DNA from 2 places in the Devosia sp. Z11_6 genome. Region 1 is predicted to be linked to the other one. Evidence: predicted binding sites of a transcription regulator. Region 1 holds the regulator's gene; the other holds the start of a gene.

The links. The regulator HrcA, encoded in region 1, represses chaperone genes, less so after heat shock. The targets are predictions, from matches to a motif close to GTTAGCACTCNCNNNNNGNGAGTGCTAAC.
Positions count from the first base shown of each region.
Region 2: groES (co-chaperone GroES) is a predicted target of HrcA. The motif match lies at 1,364-1,392, and genes of this name have one in related genera.

Region 1 covers NZ_JBYUNQ010000002.1:415,406-423,374, reverse strand. The annotation lists gene pabB (aminodeoxychorismate synthase component I) at 1-360, shown strand, start outside; gene pncA (bifunctional nicotinamidase/pyrazinamidase) at 357-992, shown strand; gene grpE (nucleotide exchange factor GrpE) at 1,064-1,645, opposite strand; gene hrcA (heat-inducible transcriptional repressor HrcA) at 1,718-2,800, opposite strand; gene rph (ribonuclease PH) at 2,944-3,660, shown strand; gene AC3YMN_RS07230 (hypothetical protein) at 3,657-3,830, shown strand; gene AC3YMN_RS07225 (non-canonical purine NTP pyrophosphatase) at 3,827-4,474, shown strand; gene hemW (radical SAM family heme chaperone HemW) at 4,529-5,680, shown strand; gene rsmI (16S rRNA (cytidine(1402)-2'-O)-methyltransferase) at 5,720-6,601, shown strand; gene AC3YMN_RS07210 (YraN family protein) at 6,570-6,965, shown strand; gene gshB (glutathione synthase) at 6,975-7,919, shown strand; gene AC3YMN_RS07200 (MarC family protein) at 7,951-7,969, shown strand, end outside.
Region 2 covers NZ_JBYUNQ010000005.1:141,131-149,099, forward strand. The annotation lists gene AC3YMN_RS15270 (DMT family transporter) at 1-606, opposite strand, end outside; gene AC3YMN_RS15275 (hypothetical protein) at 628-825, opposite strand; gene AC3YMN_RS15280 (DUF427 domain-containing protein) at 887-1,249, opposite strand; gene groES (co-chaperone GroES) at 1,434-1,724, shown strand; gene groL (chaperonin GroEL) at 1,795-3,435, shown strand; gene AC3YMN_RS15295 (BrnA antitoxin family protein) at 3,574-3,816, shown strand; gene AC3YMN_RS15300 (TSUP family transporter) at 3,822-4,574, opposite strand; gene hisG (ATP phosphoribosyltransferase) at 4,661-5,368, opposite strand; gene AC3YMN_RS15310 (ATP phosphoribosyltransferase regulatory subunit) at 5,365-6,429, opposite strand; gene hisS (histidine--tRNA ligase) at 6,566-7,969, opposite strand, start outside.

The DNA of each region.
Region 1 (7,969 bases):
GGCTCGCTCTGGCTGGCGCATAAAACCACCAACCGCGCTTTTTACGACGAGCCGCGCCAGCGCGCCGCGGCCGCGCTTGGCGTCGACGAAGTCGTCTTTCTCAACGAGCGCGGCGAGCTGACCGAAGGCTCCATTACCTCCCTGTTCCTGCGCCAGGGCGGCGTGCTCCTCACCCCGCCGCTCGAGGCCGGCTTGCTGCCCGGCACCTTGCGTGCTGAACTGCTCGCAACCGGCGCAGCGAGGGAGGCGCGCCTGACCCTTGATGACCTGGCAAGCGCCGACGCCATTTATCTCGGTAATTCCGTGCGCGGCTTGCTCCGCGCCAGCTGGATTCACCGCCCAAGCAAGGATGCCACATGACCTTCGACATCACCCCGCATGACGTTCTGATCGTGGTGGATGTGCAAAATGATTTCCTGCCCGGCGGCAGCCTTGCCGTGCCCGGCGGTGACGAAATCGTGCCGCTGATCAACCAGCTGGCCCGCCGCTTTACCCATGTGGTGCTGACCCAGGACTGGCACCCCGCCGATCACATCTCCTTTGCCAGTCAGCATCCCGGCACCCAACCCTTCCAAACCATCGAGTTGCCCTATGGCACCCAGGTCCTGTGGCCCGACCATTGCGTTTGGGACACCCACGGCGCGCAGATTTCGGCCGATCTCGATATCCCCCATGCGCAGCTGACCATCCGCAAGGGCTATAACCGCGGCGTTGATTCCTATTCCGGCTTCCAGGAAGCCGACCGCCGCACCCGCACCGGCCTGGGCGGCTATCTCGCCGAACGGCGCCTCGCCAAGATCTATGTTGCGGGTCTCGCCACCGATTTCTGCGTCGCCTGGACCGCGCTCGATGCCGCCGAGGCGGGCCTCGATGTCAGCGTGATCGAAGACGCCAGCCGCGCCATCGACAGCAATGGTTCACTGCAACAAGCCTGGACCCAAATGCAGGACGCGGGCATCGGCCGCCTGATGAGCAGGGATATTTTAGGGTAGCGGGCCCTCCCCACTCCCTACAAACAAAAATCCCCGCCAAAGCGGGGATTTTCAGAACCGTACCTAAGCAATCAGGCTGATTTATCAACAGTTTCGGCGCCGTCTGCGGCGCGGGGGCCACCCTTGGCCACACCAACCATCGCCGGGCGCAGCACGCGATCGCCGATGGCAAAGCCGGTCTGCACCACCTGCACCACCGTCCCTTCGGGATGGCTGGGATCGGGCACTTCAAACATCGCCTGGTGCTTGTGCGGATCGAACTTCTGTCCTTCGGCTTCGATCGGCTTGACGCCATGCTTGGCCAGCAGGCGCTGCATTTCGCGCTCGGTCATCTCGATGCCCTCGATCAGGGACTTGGTCGTGGCATCGCCCGATTCGCGCGCTTCGGGCGGCAGCACCATCAGCGCCCGGCTCAGTGCATCGGTGGCCGAGAGCATGTCGCGGGCAAACCCGGAAATGGCATAGGAGCGCGTATCGGCAATATCGCGTTCCATGCGCTTGCGCAGGTTTTCCATCTCCGCTGCCGTGCGCAGCACCCGGTCCTTGAGCTCGGCATTCTCGGCGCGCAAGGCTTCCACGGGATCCACTTCGCTTTCCGGTACGGGCGTTTCGATCTCGAATTCTTCGCTGGGCGAGGTGTTTTCGTCGCTCATAAGGGCAAGCTTTCGCATTGGGAATGAATTTGCCCCCGATATCGGTCAATGCACCGGCTTTTTCAACCCTCCCTAGCCGCGCCCCTTGCGCGCCATCATCGAGGTGATGACATTGGCGGTATAGTCCACCACCGGCACGATACGGGCATAATTGAGCCGCGTCGGCCCGATAACCCCAAGCACGCCCACCACCTTGTCATTGGCGTCCTTGTAGGGGCTCAGGATCACCGAAGATCCCGAAAGGGAAAACAACTTGTTTTCCGAGCCGATAAAGATGCGCACGCCCTGGGCGTTTTCCGCATCTCCCAAGAGCTCCAGCAACCCGTCCTTGCTTTCGAGTTCGTCGAATAGCTGTCGCATGCGCGCCATGTCTTCGGACGCCATGGTGTCATTCAACAGATTGGCCCGGCCCCGCACGATCACCGTGGGCTGCGCCGCCGGCGATGGCTGGCTCAGTGTCGCGATCCCGGAATCAACCAGCTTTTGGGTCAGCTCGTCCAGTTCCGTCCGCTGCTCGGCGCGCTGCTCGCCCAGCGCCTTGCGCGCTTCCGCAATGGTGCGCCCCACCACATGATGGGCAAGGTAATTGCTGGCCTGTTGCAGCGCACTGGCGGTCAGGCCCGGGGGCAGGGGCAGGATGCGGTTTTCCACCTGCCCGTCCTCCCCCACCAGGATCGCCATCGCGCGAGCTTGGTCGAGCCGGACAAATTCGATGTGCTTGAGCACCATATCCGCTTTGGTCGCGATCACCACGCCCGCGCCCTGGCTTAGCCCCGACAGCAGCTGGCTGGCCTCGGCGAGGAGGTCTTCCACCTGCCCGCCCTGCGCGGTTTCGGCGATGTGCTGGGCAATGCGATTGCGCTCGCGCTCGTCGACGGCACCCACTTCCAGCATCGCATCAACGAAAAAGCGCAGGCCCTCCTGGGTGGGCGCGCGCCCGGCCGAAACATGGGGTGCGGCAATCAGCCCGAGATCCTCGAGATCGGCCATCACATTGCGCACCGAAGCGGGCGACAGGCCCAGTTGCAGCATGCGGCTCAGATCACGCGAACCCACCGGCTGGCCCGTGTCGAGATAGCGCTCCACGATGCGCCGGAAGATATCCTGGCTGCGCGTATTGAGGACGGCGAGAAAGTCTTCGGGTGGCTTGACCATCATATTCGTTCAAATTGTCGGCTTTAACCCTCCCCATTCATTTAGGGGCATTGCGGCCATTCGCCAAGCCAGCCTGGCTTGTGAGGACCTGCAGAGAGGGTTAAGAGGCGGTTAACTGTTTTTTACTGCCAAGGTGATTGCCTATGCGCCCTTCCGGACGCGAACCCAACCAGATGCGCGCGATTTCCATCGAGCGCAATGTTTCGCTGAAAGCCGAGGGATCCTGCCTTGTCTCGTTCGGCGATACCAAGGTTCTGGTGACCGCTTCGGTGGAAACCAATCTGCCGGGCTGGCTGCGCAACAAGGGCCAGGGCTGGGTCACTGCCGAATACGGCATGCTGCCCCGCGCCACCGGCTCGCGCACCCGCCGCGAAGCGACCGCCGGCAAGCAATCGGGCCGCACCCAGGAAATCCAGCGCCTCATCGGTCGCTCGCTGCGCGCCGTGGTGGATCTCCCCATGCTGGGCGAAAACCAGGTCACCCTCGATTGCGACGTACTCGAAGCCGATGGCGGTACCCGCACCGCCGCCATCACCGGCGCTTATATCGCGCTTGCCGATGCCATCCGCTGGATGGAGGAGCGCAAGCTTACCCGCGGTCCGGCCTTGCGCGATTCCGTGGCCGCCGTGTCCTGCGGCATCTATCGCGGCACCCCGGTGCTCGATCTCGATTATCTTGAAGATGTCGAAGCCCATACCGATGCCAATTTCGTTATGACCGGCTCGGGCAAGTTCGTGGAAATCCAGGGCACCGCCGAAGGCGCCCCGTTCAGCCGCGACGAGCTCGACCAGCTCATGGGCCTGGCCGAAACCGGCATCGCCGAACTCACCCGCCTTCAAACAGCAGCACTGCAAGCATGAACCTGTTTTTCGGCAAGAAAAGCGGCGCCGCCACGACTGCCCCCCAGGCAAGCGGCCGCAGCACGCCCGGCACCAATTGCCCCATCTGGCATGATGTGGCGCGCGCCCTTGATCAATCCGCCCGCGCCTCGGCCGGGCGCAGCAAGGCCCGGCAAGGATCCCCCAAATGACCGCCATTCCCCGTCTTCGCGCTGGTGACCGCCTCGTGCTGGCGTCGCACAATGCCGGCAAGCTGGCCGAATTCCGGGAATTGTTTGCCCCCTTCGGGCTCGAGCTGATCTCGGCCGCGCAGCTTGATCTGCCCGAGCCCGATGAAACCGGCACCAGTTTTGCCGAAAACGCCCGCATCAAGGCCCATGCCGCCGCGAGCGCCGCCAATATGCTGGCCCTGTCCGATGATTCCGGCCTGTGCGTGGATGCGCTGGGCGGCGATCCCGGCGTCTACACCGCCAATTGGGCCGGCCCCAACCGCGACTTTAATCACGGCATGAAGCGCGTCGAGGATGCCCTCCAGGCTGCCAATGCCACAACGCCAGCCCAGCGCCACGGCTCCTTCCGCGCCACGCTTTGCCTCGCCCATCCCGATGGCCGCGACGCCCTCTACGAGGGCCGCATCGATGGCACACTGGTCTGGCCGCCACGCGGCGATGTCGGCTTCGGCTTTGATCCCGTCTTCATGCCCGAAGGCTTCGACGTCACCTTTGGCGAAATGCCCTCGCGCGTCAAACATGGCTGGGCTCCGGGTCAGGAGGGTCTCTCCCACCGCGCCCGCGCCTTTGCCAAATTCGTCGAGGGCCAAATTGAGCAGGCTTGATCGCGTGCCCGCCAATCGCTGCCACGCCACCAACCCACATGAGGGGGCTGCCGCATGAGCCGTAACGACCTCTTTGGCGTTTATGTGCACTGGCCCTTTTGCGCGGCCAAGTGCCCCTACTGCGATTTCAATTCCCATGTGCATCGCGGCCCGCTCGATGAGCAGGCCTTTGTCGCCGCCTATCAGCGCGAGATTGCCCATACCGCCAGCCTCACTCCCGGCCGGGTCGTGCAGTCGATCTTTTTTGGCGGCGGCACGCCCTCGCTGATGAGCCCGTGGGCCGTCGGCACCATTCTCGATACCATCGCCGCCCATTGGACGGTCGAACCACGCGCCGAGATCACGCTCGAAGCCAATCCCACCAGCGTCGAAGTAGACCGCTTCAAGGGTTTTCGTTCCGCCGGCATCAACCGTGTCTCGCTCGGCGTGCAGTCCCTGCGCGACAAGCCGTTGGCTGACCTCGGCCGCCGCCACACCGTCGATGAAGCTATCGCTGCCGTGCGCATCGCCCAGTCGATCTTTGATCGCTCGAGCTTCGATCTGATCTATGCCCGCCCCGGTCAAACCCTCGAGGATTGGGAAGACGAGCTCAAGGAAGGCCTCTGGCTCGCGCGTGGCCATATCTCGCTCTACCAGCTCACCATCGAGCAGGGCACGCGCTATTTCGACCTGCATCGCGCCGGCAAGCTCATTATGCCCGATGAGGATCTGTCCGCCGATTTCTATGAGCTGACTCAGGAACTCACGGCCTCCGCCGGCCTGCCCGCCTATGAGATTTCCAACCACGCCCGCCCCGGCCAGGAAAGCCAGCACAACATGCTCTACTGGCGCTATGGCGAATATGCCGGCATCGGCCCCGGCGCGCATGGGCGCCTCTTGATCAACAACCAGCGCCACGCCACCGCCGCCGAAAAGCTGCCCTTCAAGTGGCAGGAAAAGGTGCTGGCGCAGGGCCATGGCCTCGTCACCGATGATGTGTTGACCTGGGAAGAGCAGGGCGACGAATTCCTCGTCATGGGCCTGCGCCTCAAGGAAGGCATATCGCCCCAGCGCTTCACCGCGCTGTCGGGGCGCCGCATCAGCCAGCGCCAGATCGAGGATCTCAAGGGCTATGGCTTTGTGGAAACCCTGCCCAACGGCAATATCCGCGTCACCGATCGCGGCTGGCCGGTGCTCGACGCCGTCGTTGCCGATCTTGCCGCTTAGCGATTGGGTGGCGCGCGCCTGCGTGCTAGCCTTGCGCCCATGAGTTCAGAGTTCTTCATCGCCGGCACCAAGCTCGAGGCCCCACCCCTGGCGCCCGGCCTTTACGTGGTTGCTACCCCCATCGGCAATCTGCGCGACATCACCATCCGCGCCCTTGAAACCCTCGCCGCCGCAGCCGCGGTACTGTGCGAGGACACCCGCATGTCCGCGCGCCTGCTCGATCATTACGGCATCAAGACCCGTCGCGTGGCGCTGCACGAACACAATGAACGCGCCAAGGCGGACGACATCGTTGCGCGCATCGCCGCCGGCGAAGCCCTGGCGCTGATTTCCGACGCCGGCACGCCCTTGCTTTCCGATCCCGGCTTTCCCCTGATCCGCGCCCTGGCCGCCGCCGACCTGCCGGTCTTTGCCGTCCCCGGCGCCTCAGCACTTCTTTCCGCTCTTGTCGTCGCGGGCCTGCCGACCGACGCCTTTGCCTTTCACGGCTTTTTGCCGGCCAAGGCGGGCGCTCGCGCCACCGCGCTTGCCGCCCTTTCGGTTTCACGTGAAACTCTGGTGTTCTACGAATCCCCGCGCCGCCTCGACGATACTTTGGTGGCTATGGCCGAAATTCTCGGTCCGGACCGGCAAGCGGCCGTCGCCCTCGAGCTCACCAAGCGCTTCGAACGCGTGCAGCGCGGCACTCTGGCCGAACTCGCTGAGAGCTTCGCCGAAGGCGATACCAAGGGCGAAGCCGTTATCGTTGTCGCCGGCGCGGCCGAAGCTCCGGCCCCCGACGCGGCCGATTGGCAGGCCGCGCTCCTTGCCGAAATGGCCGACCAGCCCCTCCGCGCCGCGGTTGACGCTGTCACCGCCCGCTTTGGGCTCAAGCGCAAGGAGGTCTATGATGCCGCCCTCGCCCTTAAAGCCACCGACTGAACCCAGCCGCGCCCGCCAGCGCGCCAACCGCGGGGGCGAACGCGCTGAAGCCCTGGCCGCGCTCTTTCTCCAGCTCAAGCTCTACCGCATTCTTGCCCGCCGCCACAAAACCCCGCTTGGCGAAATCGACTTGATCGCCCAGCGTTGGGGCACCACGGTCTTTGTTGAGGTCAAGGCGCGTGCTTCGAGAGCCCAGGAAGGCGAGGCGCTCACCCAGGTGAACCAGGCCCGCATCAGCCGCGCCGCCCACTACTGGCTCTCGCGCCACCCCGCCTATGCCCAAGCCAATCTGCGCTTTGACGTGATTTTCCTTGCGCCCTGGGCTTGGCCGCGCCATCACATCAACGCTTTCGACGCTTCCTAGGACCTCTGCATGTCACTCAAGATCGCCGTCCAGATGGACCCCATTGCCAGCATCAATCCCGCCGGCGACTCCACCTTTGCCATGATGCTCGAAGCTCAGGCGCGCGGCCATGCGCTGGTATATTATACACCCGACACGCTCGGCCTGCGCGGCACCACCGTTTCCGCCCTCGCCGCACCGGTCGAGGTCTTCGACAAGCCCAAGGGCGAGCACTTTAAGCTGGGGGCGTTCACGCGCATCGATCTGGGCGAGCAGGATGTGATCCTGATGCGCCAGGATCCGCCCTTCGACATGAGCTATACCACCATCACCCATATTCTCGAGCGGCTGCACCCGAAAACCTTCGTGGTCAATCCGCCCGCTGCGGTGCGCAATGCGCCCGAAAAGATCCTCGTCACCGATTTTCCCGAGCTGATGCCGCCCACCCTAGTGACGCGCGATCGCGAGATGATCCGCGCCTTCCGCCAGGAGCATGGCAACATCATCCTCAAGCCCCTTTACGGCAATGGCGGCGCCGGTGTCTTCTTCCTTCAGGAGGGCGACCATAACCTCGCCTCCCTGATCGAGCTGTTTGAGCTCAGCTTCCGCGAACCCTTCATGGTGCAGAAATATCTGCCCGATGTCCGCAAAGGCGACAAGCGCATCATCCTCATCGATGGCGAGCCCGTCGCAGGCCTCAACCGCATTCCCGCCGAAGGGGAATCGCGCTCCAACATGCATGTGGGTGGCCGCCCGGAACTGTCCGAACTCACCGCCCGCGAGCGCGAGATCTGCGCTGCCATCGGCCCCGCGCTCAAGGAGCGCGACATGATCTTTGTCGGTATCGACGTGATCGGCGACTACCTCACCGAGATCAATGTCACCTCGCCCACCGGCATTCGCGAGATCAAGCGCTTTGGCGGTCCCGATATTGCGGTGATGATCCTTGATGCCATCGAACGGCGCCGCCGCTGATCGTGCGACTTAACTTAAGGGCGGTGTGCTGATGCCGGTCGATACCTATC
Region 2 (7,969 bases), on a different contig from region 1:
GGTTTCGGTGCGCTCGGTTTGCACGAGGCGGCGCACCTGCATCATGGCAAAGGCCGAAAAGATGGCAGCAAGCAGCGCGGCGAGCGCCCCCAGGGTTTCGCCGGTGCCCATGGCGGTTTGCCCGCTCAGGATGGTGAGCCGCGGCCAAAGCATGATGATCACGCCGACGAGGCCCACGATCACCGCCGTCCAGCGGTAAAGCTGCACCCGCTCCTTGAGCAGCACGGCGCCCAGCACCACCACGACCAGCGGCGCGGCATAGCCAATGGCAATGGCCTCGGGCAGCGGCAGCATGGTGAGCCCGTAAAAGCTCAGGCCCATGGAGGCGATGCCGATGAGGCCACGCAGCACATGGCCGAACGGATTGTTGGTGTGCAGGCCGAAACGCAGATTGCCCTGCCACGCGAGATAAACCAGCACCGGCACGATGGCGAAAAAGCAGCGGTAGAACACGAGTTCGCCCGCGGGGATGTTCTCGGCCGCCTTGATCAGGGCCGACATCGCTACGAAAACGCAGACCGAAGCAACCTTGAGGGTGATGCCGCGTAGCGGAGCAACCGTGGCAGGTGGAGAAAAAGCCGGGTTGGCCCCGCCGGAAAGTGTCACTTGCGTCTCGTTTGCGCTGGCTTAGTTGGCAGCGGCTTTTTCGAGTTTTTCCTTGGCCTGGCGGGCGGTGGCGAAGGCCTTGTGTTCGGGGCCCATGGCGCTGCCGGATTTGACAACGGCGCCGGCGGCATCGAGCAGTTCCCATTGCCAATTGGCGTTCTGGCCACTGCCGCCCTTGAGGCGCAGGCGGATCTGGAGGGGTTGAGCTGGTGTGTTCATGGCTTCCCTTATGCCCCAAGCCCTGGGGCGATGAAAGCCCCAAGGCAACCCGCAATGGCGGTTAAACCGCTGTGCGGCGATATTCGATCTTGTCGCCCCAGAAGGCGATCATATCGCGGATGGGCTCCACCAGTGGACAAGGATCGGGATAATACCAGGCAGCATCCTCGGCAGTCGCCGTCAGGGTCTTGATGGTGTAGTAGGAGGCCTCGCCCTTATAGGGGCAGGTGGTGTGGGTGTCGGTGGCCTCGAGAATACCGGGCTGGATGTCCTCGCGCGGCAGGTAAATGCGCAGCGGGGAGCCGGGCTCATCGACTTCCAGCGCCCGGATGGAATCGGCAATTTCCGCGTCATCGAAGATGACGTGGACGCGGCCTTCGGCCGGCCGGATCTTGATGTCCTTATCAAGACATTGAACGGTCATGATCTCGTGCCTTTCTAGCTGTGCGTATCGGTGCTCAACGCATCATCCCCGCCCGGGGTTCACCCTGCCCCGGCTTGACTCGGATGCGCCCCCTGCATATATCAGCGACACCCTGTTAGCACTCTCACTCGGTGAGTGCCAAAGGGCGCGAATTTGCAGTCCCGATGATGCTATAGGAGCAATCATGAGCTTCCGTCCCCTCCACGACCGCGTGGTCGTCCGCCGTCTCGACAGCGAGGAAAAGACTAAAGGCGGGATCATCATTCCCGACACCGCCAAGGAAAAGCCCTCCGAAGGCGTTATTGTTGCAGTTGGCCCAGGTGCCCGCGATGACAGCGGCAAGGTTGTGGCGCTGGACGTCAAGGCCGGCGACCGCGTGCTGTTTGGCAAGTGGAGCGGCACCGAAGTCAAGGTCGACGGTGAAGACCTGCTGATCATGAAAGAATCCGACATCATGGGCATCGTCGAAGCGTAAGGCGATTTGCTCAGTCAAATAGCCCGCTTCCCTGCCCTTTTCCCTGTCTGCACTTTAAGGAGCGCCTCACATGGCAGCTAAAGAAGTAAAGTTCTCCACCGACGCGCGCGACAAGATGCTGCGTGGCGTCAACATCCTGGCCAATGCGGTCAAGGTGACCCTGGGCCCCAAGGGTCGTAACGTCGTTATCGAAAAGTCCTTCGGTGCTCCGCGCATCACCAAGGACGGCGTGACCGTTGCCAAGGAAATCGAACTGGAAGACAAGTTCGAGAACCTGGGCGCGCAGTTGCTGCGTTCGGTCGCCTCCAAGACCAACGATATCGCCGGCGACGGCACCACCACCGCGACCGTTCTGGGTCAGGCCATTGTTGTTGAAGGCGTCAAGGCTGTTGCCGCCGGCTTCAACCCAATGGATCTCAAGCGCGGCATCGACATGGCCGTGGAAGAAGTCGTGGCTTCGCTCAAGGCCGCTTCGTCCAAGATCAAGTCGTCGTCCGAAGTCGCCCAGGTCGGCACCATTTCGGCCAATGGCGAATCGTCCATCGGCGACATGATTGCCGAAGCCATGCAGAAGGTCGGCAACGAGGGTGTGATCACCGTCGAGGAAGCCAAGACTGCCGAGACCGAGCTCGATGTCGTTGAAGGCATGCAGTTCGACCGTGGCTATCTCAGCCCCTATTTCGTGACCAATGCCGAGAAGATGACTGCCGTTCTGGAAGATCCCGTGATCCTCCTGCACGAAAAGAAGCTCTCGAACCTGCAGGCCATCCTGCCGATCCTCGAGTCGGTTGTGCAGAGCCAGCGCCCGCTGCTGATCATTGCCGAAGACATTGAAGGTGAGGCTCTTGCGACCCTCGTCGTCAACCGTCTGCGCGGTGGTCTCAAGGTTGCTGCCGTCAAGGCTCCTGGCTTTGGCGACCGCCGCAAGGCCATGCTGGAAGACATCGCCATCCTGACCGGTGGCCAGGTGATCTCCGAAGATCTCGGCATCAAGCTCGAGAACGTGACCATCGACATGCTGGGCACTGCCAAGCGCGTCGAGATCACCAAGGAAAACACCACGATCGTTGATGGTGCCGGCACCCAGGAAGACATCCAGGGTCGCGTTGGCCAGATCAAGGCGCAGATCGAGGAAACCACTTCGGACTACGACAAGGAAAAGCTGCAGGAACGCCTGGCCAAGCTCGCTGGCGGTGTTGCCGTGATCCGCGTCGGCGGCTCCACGGAAGTGGAAGTCAAGGAGCGCAAGGACCGCGTCGACGACGCTCTGAACGCAACCCGTGCTGCCGTTGAAGAAGGCATTGTTGCTGGTGGTGGCGTGGCGCTGCTGCGCGCTTCCAACGCAATGACCGTCAAGGGCATCAACGCCGACCAGGACGCTGGTATCGCCATCGTCAAGCGCGCTCTGCAGGAGCCCGTACGCACCATTGCCAATAACGCCGGCGCTGAAGGCTCCGTAGTTGTGGGCAAGATCCTCGAGAACTCCTCGCTCACCTTCGGCTACAACGCCGCAACCGGCGAGTATGGCGATCTGGTGCAGCTGGGCGTTATCGACCCGGTCAAGGTGGTTCGCACGGCTCTGCAGGACGCAGCTTCGGTTGCTTCGCTGCTGATCACCACCGAAGCCCTCATCGTCGAGGCTCCCAAGGACGCAGCACCGGCAATGCCGGGCGGCGGCGGCATGGGCGGCATGGGCGGCATGGACTTCTAGTCCAGCCATTCAGGCAAAAAATTCAGGATCGTTTCTTCCCAGTCACGATCTTGGTTGGAAAGGCGCAGTGGAAACACTGCGCCTTTTTCTTGCGCCGATCCCGCGCTAGAGTGAGGGCTCTCAACCCACGAGGATTGTATGCGGACGCCACGACGCGGAAGCGCTTACGACCAGGCGGAAGCCGCCTTCAAGAGCGCCACGAGCAAACCAGCTGCACCTGCGGCACCCGCCAAGGCGGCTACGCCACCGGGTGGCAAGGAACTGGTGTCGCTGCGGCTCGACCGGGCGGTGCTGGAGCATTTTCAGGAGGATGGGCCGGGCTGGCAGGAGCGCATCAACGCGGCGCTGCGCCAGGCCGCCGGGCTGGAGCCCGAGGACTAGGTTTTTTAGCGGAAGATCAGCAGGCGCAGGGCGAGGATGATCGAGACGACCACCACCAGCGGGCGGATGATCTTGGCCCCGAACCGGATGCCGATGCGCGCGCCGGCATAGCCGCCCACGACCTGGCCAACCGACATGGCGATGGCGGCTGGCCAGACCACGTCCCCGGCGATGATGAAGATGATCAGGGCCGACAGGTTTGAGGTCAGGTTGAGGATCTTGGTGTTGCCGGCAGCGCGGGTAATGCCGAGCCCGAACAGCATCACAAAGCCGATGGTGAAGAACGAGCCAGTGCCCGGACCGAACACCCCATCGTAAAAGCCGAGCACAAAGCCCATCAGCGGCACGAAAAGCTCAAAGCGCAGGCGCGGCGCGCGGTCGAGGTCGGACAAGTTGGGGGCGAAAAGGAAATACAGCGCCACCCCGATCAGCGCCACCGGCACCGCGACATCGAGTAGGGTCACGTCGATCTGCTTGACCACGAGAGCGCCAACAAGGCTGCCGGCATAGGTGGTGAAGAGTGACGGGACCAGCTTGCGCAGGGTGACAAAGCCGCGCCGCCAATAGGTCAGCGCCGCAAGGCTCGTTCCCACCACGCCCTGCAGCTTGTTGGTCGCGAGCGCGGCCACGGGCGGCACGCCGGCCGAAAGCAGCGCGGGCAGCGAGATCATACCCCCTCCCCCGGCAATGGCGTCAACAAAGCCAGCCAGCATGCCAGCGCCAGCGAGCGCCAGCAGCACAAGGGGATCGAGCAGCATATCAGGGTCCGGGGGTTAGGCGGCGGGCGGAAGAGTCGGCACTTGGCTTAGCCGCCAATGGGGAGGGCTGGCAATGGGGCGCAGCGCTAGAAGTCGGCGGCGGCCCCTAACGTGCCCAATATGTTCTCGAGCGCCACGCGACGCTCGGGCGTCCAATCGGCGCCACGCGACACAAACAGGCAGGCCTGGCTGCGCAACATCACGCCGTCTTCCAATACGCGCAGGCCGTTGGCGGCAAGGGTCGAGCCGGTACTGGTGATATCGACGATGATATCGGCCACCCCGGATGCGGGCGCGGCTTCAGTGGCCCCGAGGCTTTCCACCGTCCGGTATTCGGCAATGCCGGCGCGGGCGAAATGCTGGCGGGTGACGGTGATATATTTGGTGGCAATGCGCAGCCAACGGCCGTGGCGGGAGCGGAAGTCGGAAGCGACATCGGCCAGATCATGGAGATGAGTGACATCGATCCAGCTATCGGGCACTGCGACCACCACATCGGCATTGCCAAAACCCAGCTCGGCGGCAACCGCGACGGCGGCCGGCCCGACTTCGCTGGTTTCGTGGATCAGGTCGAGCCCGGTGACGCCCAGATCGATGGTGCCGCGGATCAATTCGCGCGCAATCTCGGCCGCAGGGTAAAAGCGCACGGTGATCTCGGGGTGTCCGTCCACTGCGCCCAGATAAGAGCGCGCGCCGCCGGGGCGGGTGATCTCGAGGCCGCGGGCGGCGAACCAGTCGCGGGTTTGCTCTTCAAGACGCCCTTTGGAGGGCACGGCAAGGGTAAGGCCGGTCATTGCGCTAACTCGGCCTCCAAACGATCAACCCACACGGCGCAGCCGGAGGCGGCGATGGGCGCCGTAGCGCCAAGGCGCTCGAGCAGCCGATCATATTGCCCGCCCGACACCAGGACGGCGCCGCCGGGACCGCGCATCTCGAAAACAATGCCCGTGTAATAATCGAGCCGGGGCGAGAAGCTGGCGTCAAAGCTCACATGGGCTTCGCCCAGATTGTCGAGATGCCGGCGAATAGTGCGAATGGGGGCGCCCAGCATCAGCCGGTGCCGCGCCGCCAGCGCTTCGAGCCGGGTCAGCGCCTGCAATACGGGGCCGGAAATGGCGAGATAGTCCCGCAGCAGCGCCAGGGTTGTGGGGGGCACATGGGCGGCATCAAGCGCCTGCTGCTCGAGATAGCGGTCGGCGATTTCGGTGGGGGTGCGTCCTTCCGACAGGCTGAGGCCCGCCGCCACCATGTTTTCGGTAATCTCGCCGATCAGCGCTTCGCGCGTGGGCTGCTCGGCGCGGGGAGCGTCCGGGGCGGCCTCCAGCCGGCTGAGCAGCCGAGCCATGGCCTCGGTGTGGCCGAAGCGGTGGCGGATGCGGGGGCGCCAGGGCGCGGGCATGTCGGCCTGGGCCAGCAAGGCCTCGAACAAGCCAACACCGCCGAGCCGGATGTGCGGGCGCACGCCATAAAGGTCGAGCGCGGCGCGGGCAAAGGTCAGCACCTGATCGAGGGCTACATCGCCATTGGGCTGCGCGACGAGTTCAAGCCCCGCCTGGTCGAACTCGGCGGGAAGGCCCTCGCGCTGGCGAAAGATCGGACCCAGATAGGAAAAAGCGGCCGGCTCACCGGCGCCATTGGCGATGTAATCGGCCACGATGGGCAGGGTGAAATCGGGGCGCAGGCAGTATTCCGCGCTACTGGCACCCGAGGTCAGCAACAAGCGCCGCCCGAATTCCTCGCCGGCCAGGTCGAAATAAGGATCGGCCGGCAGCAGCAGGGGCGGCGCGGCCCGGGTGGCGCCCTGAGCCTCCACCAGGGATTCGAGCTGGGCGCGACGGTAAGCGGCGTGCGTCATGCGACCGCTCCGGATCGAGGATAAGCCTGGCTGGGTAACTCACTGAATGACCCCCTCCCCGGCCCTCCCCTCAAGGGGGAGGGAGGGCAGGAGCCTTGAGCTCCTGGTGTGCTTTCCGATCCGATCAGGCCCCCGGTCATTGCTCGCTCAGCAGCTGCTGGATGGCGCTTACCAGGTCTTCGCGCTTGATCTCGAACTGGCCGGGTCGCGCGGCTTTCCATTCGGCATTGTCGGTGATGGCGGCGGCGGCCTGCTTGCCGGCCACGAGATCCTTGACCTGCAAAATGCCCCCTTCGCGCTCGAGCGAGCCTTCGATGATCACGGCAGGAGAATTGCGTTTGTCGGCATAGGCGACCTGCTTGCCGAAATTCTTGGTGTTGCCCAAAAACATTTCGGCGCGAATGCCGGCGGCGCGCAGTTCCGAAACCATGGCCGCGTAGCCGGCGGTCTGGTCCTTGTCCATCACCAGCACGACAACCGGGCCGACCGGTTCGGCTGACTTGAGATTGCCGGTGAGCTTGAGGGCATTGGCCAGGCGCGACACGCCAACGGAGAAGCCGGTGGCCGGAACAGGTTCGCGCCGGAAGCGGGACACGAGGCCATCATAGCGCCCGCCGCCCCCTACCGAGCCGAACACCACGTCCTGACCCTTTTCGTTTTGCACCTTGAAGGTGAGTTCGATCTCGAAAACTGGACCGGTGTAATATTCGAGGCCACGCACGACCGAAGGGTCGAGCACGACGCGACCGCCAAAGCCGGCGGCGCTGACCAAGCCGAAGATGGACGCAAGTTCCTGAACGCCTTCGAGCCCGGTAGCTGAGCCGCCGATAAGGCCGGCAAGATTGTTGATGGTGGCGATCACATGGGCGTTGCTGCCCTTTTCGACGCCCGGGGCCGGAGTGCCGCTTTCGAGATAGCCCAAGATAGGCTCGATCTGTTCGGCCGACAGGCCGGCGCCCTTGGTGAAGTCGCCGCTTTCGTCCTTGCGGCCGGCGCCCAGCAGCAGCTTGACGCCGTCGATGCCGAACTTGTCGAGTTTGTCGATGGCGCGCAGCACGATGAGCTTTTGCTCTTCAGTGCCGCCGCCGGCGGTCGCCAGCACGCCATCGAGCACCTTGCGGTTGTTGACGCGCACCACATACTGGTTCTGCAGGCCGAGTGCATCCATGACATCGGCCATCATCATGCACATCTCGGCGTCCGCCTCGGGGCCGGCGGCCCCAACGGTATCGGCATCGAACTGCATGAACTGTCGGAAGCGGCCGGGGCCTGGCTTTTCGTTGCGGAACACATAACCCTGCCGATATGAGCGATAGGGCTTGGGCAGGGTTTCGAAATTCTCGGCGAAGTGGCGGGCGAGGGGCGCGGTCAGGTCATAACGCAGGCTCAGCCACTGCTCGTCATCGTCCTGGAGCGAAAACACGCCGGCATTGGGCCGGTCGGTATCGGGCAGGAATTTGCCGAGGGTTTCGGTGTATTCAAACAGCGGCGTTTCCACCGGATCAAAGCCATAGCGCTCATAGACCTGGCGGATGGTTTG